2 regions of the Phreatobacter sp. AB_2022a genome follow, and region 2 is predicted to be linked to the other one. Evidence: predicted binding sites of a transcription regulator. Region 2 holds the regulator's gene; the other holds the start of a gene.

The links. The regulator PhoB, encoded in region 2, activates phosphate uptake and scavenging genes when phosphate is short. The targets are predictions, from matches to a motif close to TGTCATNNANCTGTCAT.
Region 1: the regulator PhoB is predicted to act here: its motif matches at 2,514-2,530, upstream of OZ671_RS00580 (DUF47 domain-containing protein).

The regions. Positions count from the first base shown of each region.
Region 1 is NZ_JAPSET010000001.1:117,685-125,000, reverse strand. It holds gene otsB (trehalose-phosphatase) at 1-31, opposite strand, end outside; gene OZ671_RS00595 (hypothetical protein) at 300-596, opposite strand; gene OZ671_RS00590 (methylated-DNA--[protein]-cysteine S-methyltransferase) at 897-1,424, shown strand; gene OZ671_RS00585 (DUF3658 domain-containing protein) at 1,525-2,304, shown strand; gene OZ671_RS00580 (DUF47 domain-containing protein) at 2,612-3,256, shown strand; gene OZ671_RS00575 (inorganic phosphate transporter) at 3,275-4,279, shown strand; gene OZ671_RS00570 (NUDIX hydrolase) at 4,310-4,819, shown strand; gene OZ671_RS00565 (dienelactone hydrolase family protein) at 4,816-5,655, opposite strand; gene OZ671_RS00560 (GlxA family transcriptional regulator) at 5,754-6,716, shown strand; gene OZ671_RS00555 (ABC transporter ATP-binding protein) at 6,807-7,316, shown strand, end outside.
Region 2 is NZ_JAPSET010000015.1:185-7,500, reverse strand. It holds gene OZ671_RS12730 (methyl-accepting chemotaxis protein) at 1-490, shown strand, start outside; gene OZ671_RS12725 (ABC-F family ATP-binding cassette domain-containing protein) at 561-2,375, shown strand; gene OZ671_RS12720 (bile acid:sodium symporter family protein) at 2,510-3,463, shown strand; gene OZ671_RS12715 (SDR family oxidoreductase) at 3,460-4,401, shown strand; gene OZ671_RS12710 (flavin-containing monooxygenase) at 4,398-5,675, shown strand; gene phoB (phosphate regulon transcriptional regulator PhoB) at 5,753-6,454, opposite strand; gene phoU (phosphate signaling complex protein PhoU) at 6,474-7,181, opposite strand.

The sequences.
Region 1 (7,316 bases), on a different contig from region 2:
CGAAGGTCCTGGCTTCGGGGCTATCGAACATTATTCAAACCTGGTTCGGCACGGGCGGATCGATCCCCGGCTCGGCCGCCCGCACGGGGCGGGATGCGGGCACGGCGAACGCCGGCGCAATACAAAAGGCGCCGGACCGGGGGATGGCTCGGCGCTCTCTAGAACAGACAGGGATGGCGATTTTCAGACAAACGAAGATGAGGTCGGCATGGGAGTGAATGGCCTCGAACCAACGCGCAAACCGCGACGAGGTTCCCGCGCCAACAGTAAAAAGCGCGCGCAGGCGTCCTCGCCCGCGCCTATGGCTGATAGGCCAGGACAAGCTCGGGCGGGCCGCCGCTGACGGTACAGGGAACGCCGTCAAGCAGAGTGGAGATATGGCCGGCCTCCTCCGGCAGCAGAAACTGCTGCACCGCCCGGTCGCCCATGCTGAGCGACAGCGAGCCGCCGACTTCGTCGACCTCCTGCCGACAGAGATTCACCAGCGTCAGAAGGTCAAGCCGGGCCCAGCCGGTCAAATCAACAACAACAGTACTCTTCTTCAAATGTTTTGCCGCCTCATGGAAAGCGCCATAGGCCTCTTCTACATCAACCATTACCGGTCTCCGTATCGCGACATTAAAACAGTTCTACAAATGAATGGAATTGTCGGCGGGATCACCAGTCAATTCGGCGCCGGATGTACAGGCAGGGCGAGACGAAAATGTGACCGCTCCGGCTGCTCGCGGGAACGTGAATCATGGCGGCGCCGGCGCCATGCGGACCGGCGTTTTCGGGCGGCGCGGCGGCAGGCGACCGGGCTACGGCTCGGCGCCGACGCCATCGTCGTGGCGGAAACCGCCGGACAAGCGCCGACGGCCATGCCAGAGTGCGGAAAACATCCCCCGGACCAGACCATGCAGACATTTCATGTCGAAGAGCTCGAGACGCCCACCGGCCGGATGCTCATCGTCGCCGATTCGGCTGGCCGGCTCGCCGCCGCAGACTGGCAGGATCACGAGCACCGCCTGATCGAGCTCGTCCATCGCTATTACGGCGCCCGTCGGGTGGAACTCGTTCCAAGACCCGGCCGGACCGCGCCGGCACGTGCCCTCGCTGCCTATTTCGAAGGCGACCTCATGGCCATCGACGGCATCGAGATCACGGTGAAGACGACGCCCTTCCAGGCCGAAGTCTGGGCGGCGCTGAGGCGGATCCCGGCGGGCACCACCATGAGCTACGGGGCCCTGGCCGCAGCCCTCGGCCGTCCCGGCGCCCCGCGTGCCGTCGGTCATGCCAACGGCTCCAATCCGATTTCGGTCGTCGTGCCGTGCCATCGGCTGGTCGGCGCGGATGGATCGCTGACCGGATATGGCGGCGGCATCGAACGCAAGCGCTGGCTGCTCGCCCACGAAGGCGCGCTCGGAATGGTCGATCGATCCTGATTGGCGATGGTGCGCATTCTTCAGGGATTGCGCGCAGATCTCCTTCCCAGCGGATGTCCGCGTCAGGAATTCGCCGGATTGATCAAGCTGAAATTGGACCATGAAAACGCTTCATATAGCGCCGAACTGCTCTGCCGCCGGCACGTTGCGCAGGGTCCTTCGCGTTGCACGGCGCGATGACGACGTGCTGGCCTATCGAGACGACCTGAGCTGTGGTCCGATCGCGGCAGGAAGCCCTGACGTGCGGGCCGCCTGGTGGCGGCAATTTACCGATTGGCCCGAGGCTGAAAGCCAATTCCGTTCGTTCTGGGACGACGCGACCGCAAGCGCCGATAGGTTGATCGTTTGGTTCAGCCGGTGGTCGGCACAGGAGCTTGCATTTCGGCTCGCCTGGTCCAGCCAGATGCGTGATCGCCCCTATCACGTCATCGATGTAGCGGGACACAGGGTTCCGTTGCGCAGACCGGACGGGTCTGTGGTGCAATCCCGGCCGCTGATTGCCACATCCATTGCACCGGATGATGGCTGGGCGACGTTGCTTGACAGCGAGCAACCGGTCTCGATGCAAGAAGATGTCCTGCACCGAGAAGTGTGGGCGCGACTTGAGGCGGAAAATGCTCCCTTCCGAGTCGTGACGCCAACAGGTCTGGCCTCCGCCCCGCTCGATCATTTCGACCGAATCCTGCTGGAATTGGCACGACCGGACTGGAAGAGCATGTCTTCCATCGTTGGACACGGGCTCGCCGCGAGCCTGGAGCCATACTTGCAGGTTGGAGAATTAATGCTGCGCGCCCGGCTCGTCGCGCTCGTGACGAATGGAGCACTTGTCGCGGATGGTGATCCTCGAGACATGAGGACATGTCGAATTAGGTTGCGCTAGAGCCAGATCACGCGGGCGCAGGCGAAAGCAGCGGCATCGCCGGGCTCCTGCGGCATTTGGCTTGCCGCCCTCCCCATGAAATCGAGCATCTAGCAGCGCGATAGTACGCCCGTTTCGGGTGCTTCTGCCGCCAGCACGACCCTCGCGCCCCGTCGGTCCGCGTGGTTGAATATGAGGAACCGACGTCGCGCAGACCGAGCCCCTCGCCAATGACAGGGCCGTCACATCGACTGAGCCTCTTTACAGAGTGATTTCATGAGCCTATCGCCAATTGTGACAGTGCGTCACAGGGAAGGCGAGGCGTTCCATGCTCGGCTGGTTTCAGGCCTTGCTGCCCAAGGAAGAGAAGTTCTACGACCTGTTCGAGGACCATGCGGAGACGCTGGTGGCCGGAGCCGAGGCGCTGGAACGCCTGCTCGGCGGCCAGGGCGACGCCAAGGCCGAGATCGCCCGGATCATGGCCGAGGAGCAGCGCGCCGACGACATTGCCCGCGACGTCATGCAGGCCGTCCGGCGCACCTTCATCACCCCCTTCGACCGCGGCGACATCAAATCGCTGATCTCGTCGATGGACGACGCCATCGACCAGATGCGCAAGACGGTGAAGGCCATCACCCTGTTCGAGGTGGCCGGCTTCGAGCCGCAGATGCACGCGCTCGGCATGACCGCCGTCGAAGCCGCCCGCAAGGTCAGGGAGCTTGTACCGCTGCTGCGGGCGATGAACCAGAACTCCGCGGCGACCTCGGCCCTGGTCGAGGCGATCTGCGCGATCGAGGAGCGGTCCGACGAGATCCACGACCAGGGGCTGAAGGCGCTGTTCGCCAAGCACCGGGTGAGCGACCCCATGGGCTATATCGCCGGAGCCGAGATCTACGAGCATCTGGAAAAGGTGGTCGACCGCTTCGAAGACGTCGCCAAGACGATCTCCGGCATCGTCCTCGAACATCTCTGAGCCAGACGAGGCCCGCCCGTGGACCTTTCAGCCGTCGCGCCGGTGCTCATCGTCCTGATCGCGGTCGCCCTGCTCTTCGATTTCCTCAACGGCCTGCACGATGCGGCCAACTCGATCGCCACCATCGTCTCGACCCGTGTCCTGGCGCCGCGCTACGCCGTCGCCTGGGCGGCGTTCTTCAATTTCATCGCCTTCCTGTTCTTCGGCCTGCATGTCGCGCAGACGGTCGGGGCCGGCATCGTCTCGACCGCGATCGTCGACGATCGCGTCATCTTCGGCGCGCTGATGGGCGCGATCAGCTGGAACGTGATCACCTGGATCGCCGGTATTCCGTCCTCGTCCTCCCATGCCCTGATCGGCGGCCTGGTCGGTGCCGGCGTCGCGAAGGCCGGCTTCGGCGCGGTGGTCTGGTCCGGCCTGATCAAGACCGGAGCCGCCATCTTCATGTCGCCGGCGATCGGCTTCCTGCTCGCCCTCCTGCTGGTGCTGATCGTCTCCTGGGCCTTCGTGCGGGTGACGCCGCAGCGGGTCGACGGCACGTTCCGCAACCTGCAATTCGTCTCCGCCTCGCTCTATTCGCTCGGCCATGGCGGCAACGATGCGCAGAAGACCATGGGGATCATCGCCGTGCTGCTGTTCTCGCATGGCCTGATGGGGGACAGGTTCGAAGTGCCGTTCTGGGTGGTCATCAGCTGCCAGGCGGCGATGGGCCTCGGCACGCTGTTCGGCGGCTGGCGCATCGTGCATACGATGGGCTCGAAGATCACCCGCCTGACGCCGCAGCAGGGCTTCTGCGCCGAAACCGGCGGCGCCATCACGCTGTTCTTGGCGACCTATCTCGGCATCCCGGTTTCGACGACGCATACGATCACCGGCGCGATCGTCGGCGTCGGTGCCGCCCGGCGGGTCTCGGCGGTCCGATGGGGTGTCGCGCGCCAGATCGTGGTAGCCTGGATCGTGACCATGCCGATGTCGGCGCTGATCGCCGCCGGGGTCTATTGGCTGACCGGACTTGGCTCGTGATGAGATGGGGAACGTGACGGGATCGGGATCATGACCGAGGCAGCACCGCCTCGGCCGGACGATGAACAGAACAAGGCGCGGGTCCGGCGGCAGTACGGCGCCCTGCCCTTCCGCATGGATCCGCAGCTCGAGATCCTGCTCCTGACGTCGCGCGAGACGCGGCGCTGGGTGATTCCCAAGGGCTGGCCGATGAAGGGCCTGAAACCCCGCCAGAGCGCCGCGCGCGAAGCGCTGGAAGAGGCCGGCGTCACCGGCAAGACCGGCAACAAGGCGCTCGGCAGCTATTCCTACATGAAGCTGCTGAAAAGCGGGCGGACCGTCCCCTGCATGGTCAAGGTCTTCGCGCTGCAGGTGCGCGATCAGCTGGAGACATGGCGCGAGCAGGATCAGCGCGAGCTCCAGTGGTTCACACCGGAAGCGGCCGCGGAGGCCGTTCAGGAGCCGGAGCTCGCCGCGATCATCCGCAGCTTCGCGGCCGCCCGCGCGGAAAAGGCGCGCAAGGCTGCCGCCAAGGCGGCGGCCGTCGCGATCAACAGCTAGCTTGCCGCCCGGGCGAGACCGAGGCGCGCCGAAAAGAAGGCGATGATCTCGTCGCGGGCGGCCAGCGTCGGCTGGCCCTGCTCGTCGATCAGATGCGCGGTGACCACGCTGTGCGGACAGACCACATGCTGGGCGAAGAAGGGCGCGACATCGGTATTGGCCGCACTGTCGGGCAGGACCCTGCCCTCGAAGCGGGGACCGAGCGCCTCGGCGTAGGCGCGGAACCGCTCGGCGCGGCAGAACTTGTCCCCGGCGAAACGATAGGCGAGAACGGTGAGGTCCTCCCGCTCCAGCCGCTCGCGGACGGCGGCGATCTCGTCCGGTGCGATTTCGAGGCCCGCCGGCTCGTTGAGCGGCAATGAGGGCTGAGCCAGGACCGGCGCGAGCATGGCCGGCTCCAGCATCATGGTCAGCGCGAAATTGCCGGTGAAGCACATGCCGATGGCCCCGACGCCCGGCCCGCCGCACTCACCATGCGCATGGCGGGCGAGCGCCCTGAGCCAGACCGTGACGGGGCTCGACTGGCCACCGGCGAAGGCGCGGAACTCCGCGCTGACGCAGGCCCGCTGGAACACCCGGCCGCCCTCCTCGGCACCCGGCACCGCCCCGTCGCGGCCGAACAGCGAAGGCATGTAGACGGTGAAGCCGGCATCGCGGAGCCAGCGGCTGAAGCGCGCGACTTCCGGGCTGATGCCGGGCATCTCGGTCATGACGATCACCGCGGGCCCCCGGCCCGCCACATGGACACGCTTGGTCACGTCGAGAAGCGTGATCTCGCGCGCGATGAAGTCGTCGAGCGGATCGTCGGTCCTGAGGTCGCGCGCCGTCATAGCCATCTGTCCTTCCCCTGACGAGGTCACATTCGCCCCCAGCATTGCCGCGCCGGCGGTCGCCCGCTAGTGTCGAAATCGACATTGTTGGGGGATATTTCGCCATGGCCCGAGTGATCGTGCTCGACCTGCCCGGTCGGATGGATTCGAGCTTTGCCATCACGCTCGACGCACTACGCACCGCCAATATCCTCAGCCGCGGCGGCGGGCGGCCCGAACCCTTCGCGATCACCGTCGCGAAAACCGGCCGGCCGGTACGCGAGAGCTTCGACACGGACGACATCGTGATCGTCCCGGGCCTCGGCGCGACCACCGAAGACGCGCTCGAGACACGCCTCGCGAGCGTCCCGGTGCGGCGCGCGATGGACCTGCTCAAGGCCGCCCGGCAAGCCGGCGCGACACTCGCGGCGTCCTGCGCCAGCACCTTCGTTCTCGCCGAGGCCGGCCTGCTGGCCGGCCGGCGCGCCACGACGACCTGGTGGCTCGCGCCCATCTTCCGCCGGCGCTATCCCGACGTCACGCTGCTGACCGAACAGATCGTCGTCGCGGACTGGCCGGTGGCGACCGCCGGCGCCGCGATGGCGCAGATGGACCTGATGCTGGCGGTCATCGCCAAGGTCGGCGGCGCGCGCCTCGCCGGCACGGCGGCGCGCTATCTGCTGCTCGACGCCCGCCGGTCGCAGGCCCCCTACATGGCGATCACCTTTCTCGCCGGACAGGACGACCGCATCGCCCGCGCCGAGAGCTGGCTGCGCGAAAATCTCGACCGGGACGTTGCGATGGACGACCTTGCAGCGGCGGCCGGCCTGACACCGCGCACCTTCGCGCGCCGGCTCGCGGCGGTGTGCGGCCTGTCGCCGGTGCGCTTCGCCCAGCGCGTCCGCACCGAAGTCGCCGTCACGCTGCTGCAGACCACGACCCTCGGCTTCGACGAGATCGCCCGGCGCGTCGGCTATGCCGAGCCGTCGACCTTGCGGCGCCTCATCAAGCGCGATGCGATGCGGCCGCCGTCCGGCCTGAGGGCACCACCGCAAACGGCGGCCCGCGATCATCGACCGTCAGGGTGATTGCGAAGCCGGCCGTTATCTGCACACACTGCGCACAACAAAAATGGGCCGCGTGACAGCGACAGGCCTTCCAGGGGAGGATTGCCGCCAATGCAAACCATTGGTTCTGCGGCCGCGTCCGATATCGCCTCCGCGCCTGCATTGCTCGCGGTGCGCGACATTTCCGTGCGTTTCGGCGGCATCGTCGCGCTCAACGGCATTTCGTTCGACGTCAAGGCCGGCGACGTCGTCGGCCTGATCGGGCCGAACGGTGCCGGCAAGACGACATTGTTCAACTGTCTCAGCCGCCTCTACATCCCGAACAGCGGCGACATCCTGTTCGAGGGCCGCTCGATCATGAGCGCGCCGCGCCACGCCATCGCGGCGATCGGCATGGGACGCACCTTCCAGAATGTCGCGCTGTTCGACCGCATGTCGGTGCTCGACAATGTCAAGGTCGGCTGCCACAGCCAGACGCAGCAGGGCTTCATGACGAGCGTGCTGCGGATCGGCGCGGTGCAGGCCGAAGAGCGGCGCATCGAGGAGCGCGCCCATGAACTGATCGCCTTCATGGGCCTGGAGGCCTTCGCCCATCTGCCGGCCGGCCCGCTGCCGTTCCCG
Region 2 (7,316 bases):
GATCCGCGCCATCGCGGCGCAGACCAATCTTCTGGCGCTCAATGCGACGATCGAGGCGGCGCGTGCAGGCTCGGCCGGCAAGGGCTTTGCCGTGGTCGCGGCGGAGGTGAAGAGCCTTGCCAGCCAGACCGCCCGCGCCACCGACGACATCGCCGCGCAGATCGCCGGCATCCAGGCCTCGACGGTCGGCGCGGTGGCCGCGATCAAGGCGATCACCGGTACGATGGGCGAGATCACCGCGGTGACGGCGACCGTTGCCACCGCCATCACCGAACAGGACGCTGCGACCGCCGAGATCGCCCGCACCATCCAGCGCGCGGCCACCGGCACCCAGGCCTTGTCGCGCAACGTCGCCGATGTGAAGGGCGTGATCGCCGAAACCTCCGCCCAGTCGACCCATGTGCTGACCGCCTCCGACGCGCTGAGCCGCGCCGGCGAGCGCCTGTCGCGCTCGGTCGACGGCTTCCTGAACGAGGTGGCCGCAGCCTGAACGGCCTCCGGCGACGGGAACGGCAAGGAGGCGGATGCGCTCATCGCCCGACAATGCTAAAGGCGGGCCCATGGCTCCTCCCCTTTTGCAATTGCAGGACATCCGCCTGACCTTCGGCGGCACGCCGCTTCTGGTCAGCGCAGCCCTGTCCGTCGAGGCCGGCGACCGGCTGGCGCTGGTCGGCCGCAACGGTTCCGGCAAGTCGACGCTCCTGAAGATCGCCGCCGGCCTTGTCGAGGCCGACGGCGGCAGCCGTTTCGCCCAGCCGAGCGCGACGATCCGCTACCTGCCGCAGGAACCCGACCTCTCGGGCGCCGCCACGACGCTGGCCTATGTCGAGGCGGGCCTTGGCCCGGGCGACGACCCCTATCGGGCGCGCTACCTCCTGAACGAGCTCGGCCTGACCGGCGAGGAGGCGACGACAGCCCTGTCGGGCGGCGAAGCCAAGCGGGCTGCGCTCGCGCGCGCGCTGGCCCCCTCGCCCGACATCCTGATCCTGGACGAGCCGACCAACCATCTGGACCTGCCGGCCATCGAATGGCTGGAACGGGCGATCGGCGCGACCAGCTCGGCGGTGGTGATGATCAGCCATGACCGCCGCTTCCTGGAAAACCTGTCGCGCGCCACCGTCTGGCTCGACCGCGGCGTGACCCGCCGGCTCGACAAGGGTTTTGCCCATTTCGAGGCCTGGCGCGACGAGGTGCTGGAGCAGGAGGAAAAGGACCAGCACAAGCTGGACCGGCAGATCGCCCGCGAGGAGCACTGGCTGCGCTACGGCGTCTCGGCCCGGCGCAAGCGCAATGTCCGCCGGCTCGGCCAGCTGCAGAGCCTGCGCAAGGACTTTCGCGAGCACCGCAAGGCCGTCGGCAACGTCTCCATGACCATTTCGGAGGCCGAGCTGTCGGGCAAGCGCGTGGTCGAGGCCCATGGCATTGCCAAGGCCTACGGCCCACGCCGCATCGTCGACGACCTCACCATCCGCATCCTGCGCGGCGACCGGCTGGGCATTGTCGGCCCGAACGGCGCGGGCAAGACGACACTGGTCGGTCTCCTCACCGGCACGCTCGAGCCGGATGCCGGCAGCATCAAGCTCGGCACCAACCTTGCGATGGTCACGCTCGACCAGAAGCGTGAGGCCCTCGACCCGACGACGCCGCTGATGGACGCCCTGACGCTCGGCCGCGGCGACTATGTCACCGTCAATGGCGAGAACCGTCACGTCATCGGCTACATGAAGGACTTCCTGTTCACGCCCGAACAGAAGGGGACGCCGGTGGGCGTGCTCTCCGGCGGCGAGCGCGGCCGGCTCCTGCTGGCGCGCGCCCTGGCAAGCCCCGCCAACCTGCTGGTCCTGGACGAACCGACCAACGACCTCGACCTGGAAACCCTCGACCTCCTGCAGGAGATGCTCACCGACTTTCCGGGCACGGTGATCCTGGTCTCGCACGACCGCGACTTCCTCGACCGGATCTGCACCTCGGTGCTGGTCAGCGAGGGCGACGGCCGCTGGGTCGAATATGCCGGCGGCTATTCCGACATGGTCGCCCAGCGCGGCGCGGGCATTGCAGCGCGCGGCCTGGACAAACCCGCGAAACGGGCGGCCGACGGCGCGGCGCCGCGCGCCGAGGCGGTGCGCGAGGCGCCGAAGCGCAAGCTGTCCTTCCGCGAGAAGCATGATCTCGACGCGCTGCCCGCACGCATGGAAGCGCTTGGCCGCGACATCGCCAAGCTGCAGGCGATCCTGGCCGACCACGGGCTCTACAGCCGCGACCGGGCGGCCTTCGACAAGGCGTCCGCCGCGCTCGCCAAGGCCGAGGCCGAGCTCAGCGCGGCCGAGGAGCGCTGGCTGGAGCTCGAACTCCTGAAGGAAAGCCTGGAGGGCTGACCCTCCCCGCCGGCCAGGCGGGGCGGAGCCGGCTTGAAGCCGGCTGACGAACTTGCGATGCTCGCTGGAGCAGGGGTTTGATGGCGGGCCGGGGGGCCCGCGCGGGTCGGAGCCGCCGCCTGCGGGGGGCGCGAATGGACGTCGCACACGCGGCCGGCGCGGGATCTGGCCTCGCCACTTCCGGTATCGACAGCGTTCTCATCGCCATCGACCCGACCGGCCAACTGGTTCTGAACGGCATCCTGGCTCTGATCATGTTCGGCGTCGCGCTGGAGCTCAGGCTGAGGGATTTCGTCGACGTCTTTTCGCGGCCGCTCGCGCCCATGACCGGCCTTATCGCCCAGACCCTGGTCCTGCCGGCGGTCACCTATGCCATCACGATGATCCTGAAGCCCCAGCCGAGCGTCGCGCTCGGCATGATCATCGTCGCGGCCTGCCCGGGCGGCAACATCTCCAACCTGATGACGCATCTCGCCCGCGGCAACACCGCGCTGTCGATCTCGATGACCGGCATTTCCAACATGCTGGCGGTCGTGACGACACCGCTCAACATCCTGATCTGGGCCAGCCTCAACCCCTCGACCGCCGCGCTGCTGCGCCAGGTCAGCATCGAGCCCGCCGGCTTTCTGGGCACGACCGCCCTGCTCATCGGCGTGCCGCTGATCGCCGGCATGATCACCGTGCACCGCTGGCCCCGGCTGGCCGAACGGCTGCGCCGGCCGTTCCAGATCGCGTCCTTCGTCTTCCTCGTCGGTTTCATCGTTGCGGCGAGCGTCGCCAACGGCCGTTATTTCCTCACCTTCATCAGCGACATCATTCCCCTGGTGATTCTGCACAACACCATCGCGGTCGGCATCGGCTGGCTGTCGGCGCGCCTGTGGCGCCTCAGCGACTACGATACCCGCGCGATGGCCATCGAGGTGAGCATGCACAATTCCGGCTTGGGCCTTGCCCTGATTCTCAACCAGTTCGACGCCCTGGGCGGTGCCGCCCTGATCGCCGCCGGCTGGGGGGTCTGGCACATCGTTTCCGGCTGGGCCCTCGCCGCCTTCTGGACCCGCCGCGACCGCAGGGCGGCGGCGGAATGAACACGGGCATCCTGGTCACGGGCGCAGCTGGCTTCATCGGCGCTGCCCTGGTGCGGCAGCTTGCCGGCGGCGGCGAACCGGTCGTCGGGCTCGACATCCGGGCGCCCGCCGCCCCGGTCCCCGGCATCCGCTACGAGCAGGCCGACATTCGCGATCCCGCGCTCGCCGACCGGATCGCCGCGGCCCGCCCGCGCGTCGTGGTGCATCTGGCATCGGTGGTCGCCGCCGGCGGCGATGCCGCGCGCGACCGCGAGATCGACGTCGTCGGCACCGGTCATGTCGTGGCGGCATGCCTCGCCGCCGGCGCGCGCCGCCTGGTGGTGACCTCGAGCGGCGCTGCCTATGGCTATCATGCCGACAATGCCGTTCCGCTCACCGAGGACAGCCCGCTGCGCGGCAACGAGGATTTCCCCTATTCCCGGCACAAGCGGCAGGTCGAGGAACTGCTCGCCGCCGCGCGGCTGGCCCATCCGGACCTCGAACAGGTCGTGTTCCGCCCCTGCACCGTGCTGGGCCCGGGCGTCGCCAACCAGATCACCGCCATTTTCGAGCGGCCCGTGGTGATCGGCCTTGCCGGCAGCGCGACGCCCTTCAGCCTCGTCAGCGAGACCGATGTGGTGGCGGCCCTCGGCCGCGCCTGCGCGGCGGAAAGCCCGCCCGGCATCTACAATCTGGCCGGCGACGGCACGCTGACGCTTGCCGAGATCGCCAGGCGGATCGGCAAGCCCTACCTCGCCGTTCCCCCCGGGCTGATGCGCCTGGCACTCGGGCTCGCGAACCGGCTCGGCCTGACGACGCTCGGCCCGGCGCAGGTCAATTTCCTGCAGTACCGGCCGGTGCTCGCCAATGATCGGCTGAAGACCCGGTTCGGCTACCGGCCGACCCTGTCGGCGGCCGAGACCTTCGATCGCTACTGGCAGGCGAGGGCCGCGGCATGACCTATCTCATCATCGGCGCCGGCCCGTCGGGACTTGCCACCGCGCGGGTGTTCAAGGAGACGGGACTGCCCTTCCAGGTGGTCGAGTGCAATCTCGATGTCGGCGGCCAGTGGCTCTACGGCGCGCCGTCGAGCAGCATCTATCAGACCACCCATCTCATTTCGTCCAAGACCACCACGGCCTTCGCCGACTATCCGATGCCGGCCGACTGGCCGGCCTATCCGCACCACACCCAGGTCTTCGACTACCTCAAGGCCTTCGCCGGCCATTTCGACCTCTACCCGTCGATCCGCTTCAACCGTGCCGTGACCCGGCTCGCCCAGGAGGACGGCCGCTGGCAGGCGACCTTCGACGACGGGACGAGCGAGACCTATGCCGGCGTCGTGATCGCCAACGGCCATCTGAGCGACCCGGAACTGCCGGCCGTGCCCGGCACCTTCACCGGCGACCTCATGCATGCCAAGACCTACAAGAGCCCCGACATCTTCGCCGACCGGCGCGTGCTGATCGTCGGCATGGGCAATACCGGCTGCGATCTGGCCGTCGATGCGGTGCACCGCGCAGCCAAGGTCCTGTGGTCGGTGCGCGGCGGCAATCATTTCACCCCGAAATTCCTCCGCGGCAGGCCCGCCGACGAGGCCAATCACAAGGCCCGCTTCGTTCTGCCCCGACGCCTCCGCTCGATCGTGCACGAGGCCGTGCTCGGTTTCGTCGTGGGCCCGCCGGAACGCTACGGCCTGCCGCGCCCGGCGCACCGGCTGTATGACCGCACGCCAATCGTCAACACGCTGGTGCTGCAGCATCTCGGCCAGGGCGATATCGGCCTGAGGCCGCCGCTCGCCCGGCTCGACGACGATCGCGTCATCTTCACCGACGGCCGCGCCGACGAGGTCGATCTCGTGCTGTTCGCGACCGGCTACCGGATCACCTTCCCGTTCCTGGACGAGGCCGCGCTGAAGAGCGAGCTGAACTGGCAGGCCCCCGCCCCGCACCTCTATCTCAACATCTTTCCGCCGGCGGACAACAACCTCTTCGTCGTCGGCATGATCGAGGGCGGCGGCATCGGCTGGCCCGGGCGCGACCTGCAGGCACGGGCGGTGGCGAGCTATCTGACGGCGCGGCGCGACCGGCCGGTGCGTGCGGCAGCCTTCCGCCGCGAAATCGGCCGGCATTGCGCCGGGCCGCGGCCGGCCGATGCCGGTCCGCACGGCATCTTCATCGATTTCGTGGACTACAAGCGCGTTCTGGGCCGGGCGATCGAACGGCTGAGCTGAGGCCGGATCGCGTCCGGACCGACGCCAACGGCATCGAGGCCGGCCGTGGTTCGAGGCTCGCGCTCCCGGGCGCGGGCCTACGCCGCCCCGGCGAAGCGCTCGTTGAAGGCGTAGCCCGAGCCGCGCACGGTGCGAATCGGATCGGCCTCGCGGCCGCGCTTCACCGCCTTGCGCAGGCGGCCGATATGCACGTCCACCGTGCGCTCGTCGATATAGACGTCGCGGCCCCAGACACCGTCGAGCAGCTGCTCGCGGGTATAGACGCGGCCCGGCGACTGCATGAGGAATTCGAGCAGGCGGAACTCGGTCGGCCCGAGCGTGATCTCGCGACCCGACCGATGCACCCGGCGGGTCTCGCGGTCGAGCTCGATATCGCCCGACTTCAACAGGCTGGAGAGATGTTCCGGCTTGGCCCGGCGCAGCAGCGCGCGGATGCGCGCCAGCAGCTCAGGCACCGAGAACGGCTTGACCACATAGTCGTCGGCGCCGGTAGCCAGGCCGCGCACGCGCTCGCCCTCCTCGCCGCGGGCGGTGAGCATGATCACCGGCAGCCGCTCGGTCTCGGCGCGCAGCCGGATGCGCCGGCACAGCTCGATGCCGGACAGGCCCGGCAGCATCCAGTCGAGCAGCATCAGATCGGGGACCGCCTCGCGCAGCCGCACCTCCGCCTCGTCGCCCCGCATCACGGTTTCGACGCGATAGCCTTCGGCTTCGAGATTGTAGCGGAGCAGGACGGTGATCGGTTCTTCGTCTTCGACCACCATGATGCGTGCGGTCATGAGTTCAGTCCCTTGTTGGTCAGGAGCCGGCCGAGACGATCGACGTGGTGTCGAGCTTCGGCCGCTCCTCGGCGAGCGTCGTACCGTTGACCACGTAGTAGATCGTCTCGGCGATGTTGGTTGCGTGGTCGCCGATCCGCTCGAGGTTCTTGGCGCAGAACAGGAGGTGGGTGCAGGCGCCGATATTGCGCGGATCCTCGAGCATGTAGGTCAGCAGCTCGCGGAACAGCGAATTGTAGAGCGCGTCGATATCGCCGTCCGACTTCCAGACCTCCAGCGCGGCCGCGACGTCGCGCTGGGCGAAGGCGTCGAGCACCTCCTTGATGCGCTCCAGCGCGAGGCGGGCCATGGCATCGAAACCGCCGGTGACCTTCGGCAGCGGCAGCGAGCCGTTGATCGCGATGACCCGCTTGGCGATGTTCTTGGCGAGATCGGCGATCCGCTCGAGATCGGCCGCGATGCGCAGCGCGGCGACGATCTCGCGCAGGTCGATGGCCATCGGCTGGCGCTTGGCGATCACCAGGATGCCGGCCTCCTCGATCTCGCGCTGCATGGCATCGATCGCCGGATCGGCGGCGCGCACCGTCGAGGCCAGCGCCACGTCGCCGCGAATCAAGGCGTCGATGGCGCCGACGATCTGCTTCTCGGTCAGCCCGCCCATTTCGGCGACGCGTTGCGCCAAGCCCTTCAGCTCGTTCTCGAATGCGCTGACGATATGCTCGGTCATGCAGGTCTCCTGGGCGGGCTCGGGAAAAGGGGCTTTTCCCTACCCGTGTATGACGACGGTTCTATGCTTGCGACGTGACACATCAATGACGATGAAAAAGCCAAGCATTCAAGCGCTTGTAAGGGATGCGACAAG